One region of the Alcanivorax sp. IL3 genome, then DNA from elsewhere that is predicted to be linked to it. Evidence: predicted binding sites of a transcription regulator. Region 1 holds the regulator's gene; the other holds the start of a gene.
What was found. The regulator FNR, encoded in region 1, switches genes on or off when oxygen is low (the NO sensors DNR and NnrR bind a similar motif). The targets are predictions, from matches to a motif close to TTGATNTANATCAA.
Positions count from the first base shown of each region.

Region 2: the regulator FNR is predicted to act here: its motif matches at 1,695-1,708, upstream of ACMG4M_RS13420 (OmpW/AlkL family protein).

Region 1 covers NZ_CP179931.1:1,996,518-2,000,938, forward strand. The annotation lists gene ACMG4M_RS09290 (sulfite exporter TauE/SafE family protein) at 1-198, shown strand, start outside; gene hemN (oxygen-independent coproporphyrinogen III oxidase) at 265-1,638, shown strand; gene fnr (fumarate/nitrate reduction transcriptional regulator Fnr) at 1,719-2,429, shown strand; gene ACMG4M_RS09305 (universal stress protein) at 2,426-3,343, shown strand; gene ACMG4M_RS09310 (hypothetical protein) at 3,360-3,656, shown strand; gene yaaA (peroxide stress protein YaaA) at 3,698-4,421, opposite strand, start outside.
Region 2 covers NZ_CP179931.1:2,884,755-2,889,175, reverse strand. The annotation lists gene ACMG4M_RS13430 (PhoH family protein) at 1-526, shown strand, start outside; gene ACMG4M_RS13425 (hypothetical protein) at 670-1,674, opposite strand; gene ACMG4M_RS13420 (OmpW/AlkL family protein) at 1,808-2,491, shown strand; gene glpE (thiosulfate sulfurtransferase GlpE) at 2,638-2,958, opposite strand; gene rhlB (ATP-dependent RNA helicase RhlB) at 2,933-4,189, opposite strand; gene ACMG4M_RS13405 (DUF1145 domain-containing protein) at 4,301-4,421, shown strand, end outside.

The DNA of each region.
Region 1 (4,421 bases):
GCCATTACCGGTGTGATCGCCTCCCGGCTGCAGCATTTTCGCAACGGCATCTGGCCAAAGGTGGCGGCATCACTGACGTTTCTGCTGGCGCTGGCATTCTTCTGGCAGGCCTGGTCCATGAGCCAGATGCCCCATCACGTTCACCCTGGTCCTGCCGATTCAGGCAAACACAGCCACCACCATCAGCCCGAGACTTGATCCAGGTCAACACAGTCAATTCAGGGCCCGCAATAATGGAGTAAATCACTTAACTGGAGAGCGGGTGTGGCTACCTGGGACAAAACATTGATCAGCCGGCATGGCGGTCCCGGACCGCGCTACACGTCTTACCCGCCTGCTCCCCAGTTTCACGAGGAAGTCAGTGAGTCGGATTATGCCGAGGCCATTGATGCTGGCAATGCCGCTCGCCGGCCGTTGTCGCTGTATATGCACATTCCGTTCTGCAGCACCGTCTGCTATTACTGCGCCTGCAATCGGGTTGTCACCGCCAACCGTGGCAGAGCGGCGGAATACCTGAAACGTCTGAAGCAGGAAATCGGCCTGCGCGCCGAACAGGTAGACAGGCAAAGGCCGGTCACCCAGATTCACTGGGGTGGCGGCACCCCCACCTTTCTAAGTGATGCCCAGATCACCGAACTGGTCTATTACATGGCCAGACACTTCACCCTGCGTGAAGATGACCGTGGCGACTATGCCATCGAGATTGATCCACGCACCGTGGACCAGGCTCGTCTGGGGCTGCTTCGTGGCCTGGGCTTCAATCGTATCAGCCTCGGGGTTCAGGACCTGGATTTGCGTGTGCAGCAGGCGGTCAATCGGGTCCAGCCCTATGAAATGATTCGTCAGACCATGGGCTGGGCGCGGGATTTCGGTTTCAAATCCATTAACACCGATCTGATTTACGGCCTCCCCTGGCAGTCGGAATCCAGTCTGGCCCGCACCATCGAGCAGATTGCAGACCTTCGGCCCGAGCGAATTTCGCTGTACAACTACGCCCATCTGCCGGCGCGCTTCAAAATTCAGCGGCAGATACCGGATATGGCCTTGCCCAGCCCGGAAGAAAAGCTGTCCATGTTCGTCCGTGCCGGGCGCATCCTCCAGGATGCCGGCTATACCTTTATCGGCATGGATCACTTTGCTCTGGAAAGCGACGAGATTGCCGTGGCTCAGCGCAACGGGCTTCTGCACCGCAATTTTCAGGGATACACCCTCCACGGGGATGCGGATTTGCTGGGCTTTGGGGTCAGTGCCATCAGCCAGATCGGCAATCTTTACGCGCAGAACATGAAATCATTAAGTCATTGGTCGGATGCCATTGATCAGCACCAGTCCACCATTGAACAGGGTTATCTCCTGGATCGCGATGACCAGATGCGCCGCGACCTTATCATGCGCCTGTTGTGCGACCTGTACGTGGACATGAATCTGTTCAGTGAGCAGTGGCAAATCAATTTCCCTGACTACTTTGTGGATGCCCTGGCTTCCTGGGTGGAGTTTGAGGATCAGGGGCTGGTGCGCGTGGACAAGCAGCGGCTGGTGATCACCGAGCAGGGCCGGCTGGTAAGCCGGGCCCTGGTGATGCCTTTTGATCGCTATACCCAGAACGAGGCCCAAAATCGCTTCAGTCGCATCATTTGAACTATATTCGCTTGTTGTTCACCCTACCCTATACTGTAAGGTGAAATTTGCATTACGCAGCCATCAACCGGAGTCACACCGTGTCTCAACATGTTTCCTGCAATGATTGCAGTCTCAGCCCTGTCTGCCTTCCACTGGCAGTGGCGCCGACACAGCTCGACGAGCTGGATCGCATCATTCATCGGGGCCGACCCCTGAAACGCGGCGAACATCTGTTTCGCGCCGCCGACGAGTTTCAGGCGGTCTACGCGGTCCGCTCCGGCGCCTTGAAAACTTATGTGCTCAGCGATGAAGGCGACGAGCAGGTCACCGGCTTTTATCTCCCCGGTGAAGTGCTTGGCATGGATGGCATTAGCACCGCCCACCACATGTCCAACGCCAAGGCACTGGAAACCGCCACGGTGTGCGAGATCCCATTCTCCAAACTGGAAATGCTGTCCCAGCGCATCCCGTCGCTGCAGCACCATTTCTTCAGCCTGATGAGTAACGAAATTCGCTCAGACCGTGAGCTGCATATGCTGCTCAGCAAGAAAAATGCGGATGACCGGGTGGCATCCCTGTTGATATCCATGTCAGCACGTCACCAACGCCGAGGGCTTAGCGAGCGGGCATTCCGTCTTCCCATGTCGCGCTATGACATCGCCAATTATCTGGGCCTGGCGGTGGAGACTGTCAGCCGTATCTTTACCCGCTTCCAGCAAAATGGCTGGTTACGCGTGGAGGGACGTGAAGTGGAGATCCTAAATCGGCGAAGCCTTTGTGGAGAGCAGAGTCTGGAAGTAAGCCTGTGACCGCCCCGGTACTGGCCATTCTCGACAGTGATCTGAAGGCTCCCCAGCCTGCGCTATACAAAGCCAGACAGGTGGCGGATTCCACCAAGGCGCCACTGCATGTTCTGGTCAATGCCTATTCCTCCGCTATGGTTCGCGCCGTTGGCGTTGACCATGAACGACAGGACGCCGCCCGCGCACAGATTCACAAAGCCTGGCAAAACAGGATCAGTGAATTAACCGATAGGGAGCGCTGTCAGCTTTCCATTCTGTGGCACAAAGACAGCATGGCCGCATTGCGTGAGAGCATCCTCGACCTGCAACCCGCCATGGTGGTTGTGCATACCAGTGAAGAAAGCGGCCTGCGCCGGCATCTTTTCACCCCGCGGGACTGGCAATTGATTCGCAAGGCGCCCTGCCCGGTGCTGTGTGTTCATGGCCGTCAGTGGCCCCATGCACCGAGAGTTCTGGCCGCCCTGGACCCGGGTACAGAAGAGCAGCCCCAGGATGCCCTGGCGGTTAACGTGCTCGGTGCGGCAAATCATTTTGCCGGCAATCTTGGTGGCACCCTGCGCGCTACTCATGTGCTTGATGAAATGGACGACAGCCTGATTCTGCTGGTGGGCGAAGCGATTCCCGATTACAGCGGCGGCATGGAAAAGGTGCGCCAGTTTTACCGTGATCGCTTTCAGGCATTTGGTGCCGCCCACGGCCTGGGGCCGGACCAGATGACAGTGCTGACCGGCCCGGTGGCGCCGACCCTGGCGAAATACTGTGACGAACATGATATGGACGTACTGGTGGTAGGCACCGTGCATCGTAACCTGCCGGAAAGGCTGTTACTGGGCGCCACAGCAGAATCCGTGATTACCCGTGCCAGCACGGATGTGCTGGTCATCAAACCCCAAGGTTTCCAGAGTCCCTGGCAAGCCTGATCAGGAGCATAACGTAATGACAGACAAGAAAGACTTTGCCGACAACATTCGCCAGAAACTGGAAGACTGGGATTATCAGCTGGATCGCCTGACCGCCCGGTTGGGGGACAAGCGTGAAGAGTGGCGTAGCGACGCGAAGCAAAAAATTGCGGAGATTCAGGATCGTCGCGACGAGCTGGAAGCCAAACTGGAAAAACTGGAGTCTCACGGCGAAGATGCCTGGGATGACATCAAAGCCGGCGTGGAACTGGCCTGGGATGGTTTGAAAACCGGCTTGCTTGCCGCCCGCAGCGAGTTTGAAGACAGAGACTGACCCCGTTTCAGGAGCGCCCCAGTGGCGCTCCTTCACCAGGTCTACTGCTCGGCCCGACGAAACACCGGCTTGTCCGGGGTCGACAGATCCGAAGCAAAGCAATAACCCGCCACATCGAAATTCTTCAGTTTGGCCGGGTCCTTGATGCCCTTCTTGATAATCCACGCCGCCATCAGGCCACGGGCCTTCTTGGCGTAAAAGCTGATCACCTTGTACTTGCCGTTTTTCTCATCCTGGAAGACCGGTTCAATGATGCGGCCATTGATCCCTTTCTTGTTCACCGACTTGAAATACTCATTGGATGCCAGATTGACGAGCACGTCGGTTTTCGCCGCTTTCATATCCTTGTTGAGCTGTTCAGTGATAATGTCGCCCCAGAACGTATAGAGATCCTTGCCGCGTGGGGTATCCAGTTTGGTACCCATTTCCAGGCGGTATGGTTGCATCAGGTCCAGCGGGCGTAGCACGCCATACAGTCCTGACAGCATTCGGAAGGACGTCTGGGCCTCCTTGAGCTGGTTGTCCGTGAAGGTGTCGATTTCCAGGCCGGTATACACATCGCCCTTGAAGGCAAACGCCGCGGGCCTGGCATTCTTCTTGTTGAAGGGTCGCTGCCACTGGGCAAACCGCTCCACATTCAAGTGCGCGATCTTGTCACTGACACCCATCAGGCTGCTGACATCCGCCGGAGAAAGCTGGCGTGCCCGCTCGATCAACACATCGCTATCATCCAGCAATCGGGGCTGGGTGGTTTTCAGCGTTGGC
Region 2 (4,421 bases), 890 kb from region 1:
GCTGGCCGCCGCGATCGAAATGACGGTGGAGCAGAAACGCTTCAACAAGATCATTGCCACCCGCTCCACGCCGCCGCTGGCAGAAGAGCATGGTTTCCTGCCGGGCACCGAAGAGGAAAAAATGGATCCCTGGCTGGGGGCCATCAACGACAACATAGAGGCGCTGCACCTGAACGATGAAAACCCTTCCGGCAGCATTCAGTATGTGAAGGAAAAGGCCAATATCCAGTTCAAGGCGATGAACTATATCCGCGGGCGCAGCTTCCAGAAATCCCTGATCCTGATCGACGAAAGCCAGAACCTGACCCCCCATCAGATGAAGGCGATCATCACCCGGGCCGGGGAAGGCTCCAAGGTGGTGTGCCTGGGCAACCTCGCCCAGATCGACACCCCGTACCTGTCACCCACCAGCTCCGGCCTCACCTACATGACCGAACGTTTCAAGCGCTTCGTCCATGGGGGTTCGGTTCAGCTGAACGGGGTGCCGAGGTCGTTGCTGGCGGAATATGCGGAGCAGTTTCTTTAATTGATAATTGAGAATGGATAATTGATAACGTCGGCCATGAATGATTGGCATGACCCCAACGTAAGAGGCCGCGCCCAGACTCTGGGCGCGGCCTCTGCTGTTTCAGTCAAGATTGCGCAGATCGCGCCGTTATCAATTCTCAACTATCCATTATCAATTATCTTTTTACACGCTTCCGACTGATAAAAATCATCCAGCACCCACTGAATAAACGGTTCCAGCACGCCCTGTTCAATGAGGACGGTAGCGCCGCGGGCCAGGGCGGGGGCGGTGATTTCACGAACCTGCTCTTCGCTGATCTTCATGCCTTCCAGCAGGGTTTGCAGGGGCATGTCGCTGAGGGATTGAACGGCGGCGTGGATGCCTACGCTGACCAGTTGGCGGGTGTAATCCAGACGGGCAGTTTCGTCACCGATGGCACAACTCTGGCTGACCACTTCATCAATGGTGCCGGCGGGTACCAGCTTCAGATAGTCGGCGGGCTTGAGAGGAGCCACGCGCTGATAGCCGTCCCGGGCCAGTTGCTCTATGCGCTCGTTGGTCAGTTGCTTGTTCAGCCACTGCTCGCCGGTTTTCAGCGTGACGCGGATATTCTTTCGCAGATAGTCGCGGATGGATTCTTCCATGCTGCCCATTGCCTTGCCGACCATGCTCTTGCGGCCCATTTTCATCACACTGCTGACGCCGGGAAGTTTGGCCAGGGCGTTCTCTTCCAACAGAAAGTTCTTGATGCCGGTGTAGAGCATTTCGCTGACCATTTCGCTGACCAGCGGATGGTTCATGGCGGCGTGGACGGCTTTCTCGCGCAGGGTCTGCAGCTTCAGTACCTGCTCCAGAATCGCTTCGAAATGGTCTTCGCTGAGTAGTTCGCCCACGGTGGCAGGGTCTTTTTCGGCGGCTTCCCAGACCGCCTTGCTGACGTCGCTGACGACACCCTGCAGGCCCTGGGCGCTGAGCGCTTGTTGCAGCCATTGATCCACTACGGTGGTCAGGGAGTCACTGTCTACCAGTTTGCCCAGCGGTACCGCGCCCAGGCTGCCGCTGGCCTGGGCCATCAGGGCCTGCCAGTGTTCCTCGTTTTGCAGTTGTGCACAAAGGTGTGCCTGGTGCGCATCGCGCAGGGCGGAGATCAGTTGAGCGGATGACATGGTAGTAAAACCTCTTTTTATTGATTCAGAGCAATACCCTCAATCGGCGATGGCCGTTTAATAGTTCCGGTGCGGTGGCCTTGTGAGGGTTTCTGGTCGCTGACTCTATCTTGCTGGAAGAAAGGGGAACTGTATGCAACTGCGAGGACAAGGAAAAGCGGCGCTGCTGCTAACCGGGATGTTGATGGCCGGGCCTGCCATGGCCCATAAGGCGGGGGACGTGATTGTGCGTCTGGGGGGAATCAAGGTTGAGCCGGATGCCAGCAGTGAAACCTTTAACCCGGCCTTGCCGGCAGTGGGTGGCCTTGGCGTCGACGTGGATGACGACACCCAGGTGGGCCTGACGCTGGCCTATATGGTAACCGACTCCATTGGTGTCGAACTGGTGGGAGCGACTCCCTTTACCCACGACATCCTCCTGGAAACCGGAGGTGGTGATGTTGCCATTGGGGAAACCAGCCACCTGCCACCGACGCTGCTGGCACAATACTATGCGCCACAGATCGGACCTATGCGGGCTTATGTTGGCGCGGGTTTGAATTACACGCTGTTTTTTGACGACAGCATCGATGATTCTGTGGTGAGCCCGCTATTGGGCGGTGCCGATGCCGATGTGAAGCTGAGTAACTCCATGGGCTTCGCCTGGGAAGTGGGGGCTGACTTTGCTCTCGACGAAAACTGGTTGTTCAACGTCAGCGTCTGGAACATCGACATTGATACCGAGGCGCGGCTGTATGTGAATAATGCCCGCGTGGACAAGATCGATGTGGAAATCGATCCCTGGGTCTACATGGTGGGGTTGGGCTACCGGTTCTGAAGGCCGCTGGGCACTTCATGCACCGGCTGCGCCCTGCAGACGTAAGAGTGGCGGAGGTGAGTGTGCGCCCGGAGGAATGAGCGCACGGAATCATCTCCGTCCTGTTTTTGGGAAACTTTGTTGTTTGGCGTGTTGCCTTCGCGTGGTTACGCCATCTCTTCCAGCAGTTCGGGGAAGCGCTGGCGCAGGACTTCATAGCCTCCGTCCAGGCTGACCACATCACTGAACCCCTGCTCGGCAAGCCAATCGGCGGCGCCCTGGCTGCTGTTGCCGTGGTAGCAGTAGATCACCAGCGGTTTTTCCGGGGCGGTATCGGCCAGAAACGGTTCCACGTTGGCTTGGGTCAGATGGACGGCGCCGCGCAAATGGCCAGCAGCAAAGCTGGCCGGGTCGCGGATGTCCACGAACAGGGCATCGCCCTGTTCGAAGCGGGTTTTACCCTCATCCGGGCTGATGCGTGTTGCCATTCTTTGAGTCCTTCTCGGCGAGCAGATCCGACGGTGGGTACTCGCACTCCAGTTTCATGCCGATGGCGTTTTCCAGTTCCGGCAGCAGGAAGGCGTCGTCTTCACAGGCGAAGCTGATGGACATGCCGCTGGCACCGGCCCGCCCGGTGCGGCCGATACGGTGAACATAGTCTTCCGGGTCTTCCGGCAGATTGTAATTGACCACATGGGACACGCCGTCGATATGGATGCCGCGGCCGGCCACATCGGTGGCGATCAGCACCTGCAGATCACCGGCGCGGAAGCGTTCCAGGGTCTTCATGCGCTGGGTCTGGGGCACGTCACCGGAGATCAGAGATACCTTCAGGCCTTTCTTTTGCAGCCGGTCGCTGACCCGGCGGGTAATATCCCGGCGGTTGGCGAACACGATCACCTTGTCCATGTTCATGCCGGTGATCAAGTTGTACAGCAGAGTGAACTTGTCGTCGGCGTTGGTGATGTAGACCTTCTGTTCCACGGTGTCGGTGGTTACCTGGGTGGGCTCGATTTCCACTACTTCCGCGGCTTCTGTCCAGCGGCTGGCCAGGTTCATCACATCGTCACTGAAAGTGGCGGAGAACAGCTGGGTCTGGCGGTATTGGGGCTTCGGGGTCATGCCGACGATGCGTTTCACATCGGGAATAAAGCCCATGTCCAGCATGCGATCCGCTTCATCCAGTACCAGGAATTCCACCCGGTCCAGCCACAGGTCGCGGCGTTTGGCGAAATCCAGCAGGCGACCGGGGGTGGCCACCAGGATGTCGATCAATTCGTTCTGCAGACGTTCCTGCTGGCGGTTGAAGTTCATCCCGCCGACCACGCTCATGACCTGCAGATCGGTGTACTTGGCCAGGGCTCTGGCGTCCTTCTCGATCTGCATGGCCAGTTCCCGGGTGGGGGCCACAATCAGGGCGCGGGGCTCGCCAGCGTAGCGTTTAACCTGAATGGGGTGGCGCAGCAGGTCGTTGATCACGGTGATCAGGAAGGCCGCGGTCTTGCCGGTGCCGGTCTGGGCCCGGCCGATGGCGTCGGCGCCGGCCAGGGTGTGTTCCAGCACTTCCGCCTGGATGGGGGTGCAGTACTGGAAGCCCTGCTCGGCGATGCCACGCATCAGGCTCAGGTCCAGATCGAAATCATGGAAGCGGGTTTCGCCGTCTTTTTCCGGCACCGGGAACTGATCCAGGGTCCAGGTGCTTGTGTTGTCTTTTTGCATGTATTCGCTCAGTCTGAATGCAAGTGTTGGTGCCACCGTGTAGGGCACCCGTTCCTGCTGAAAACGGGGTATTGTAGAAAAATTAACCAGCGCTGTCAGAGGATGTTTCCTATGGGCTTGCTTCGCGGCGTTATTGTAGTGTTTTGGGTGGCGGTAGGGTTAGCCATTTTCCTGGATCTGCCGTCCCCGTTTGATCGATTGCTGTTGGGTGCCGGGCTGGTGGTGGCGGTGC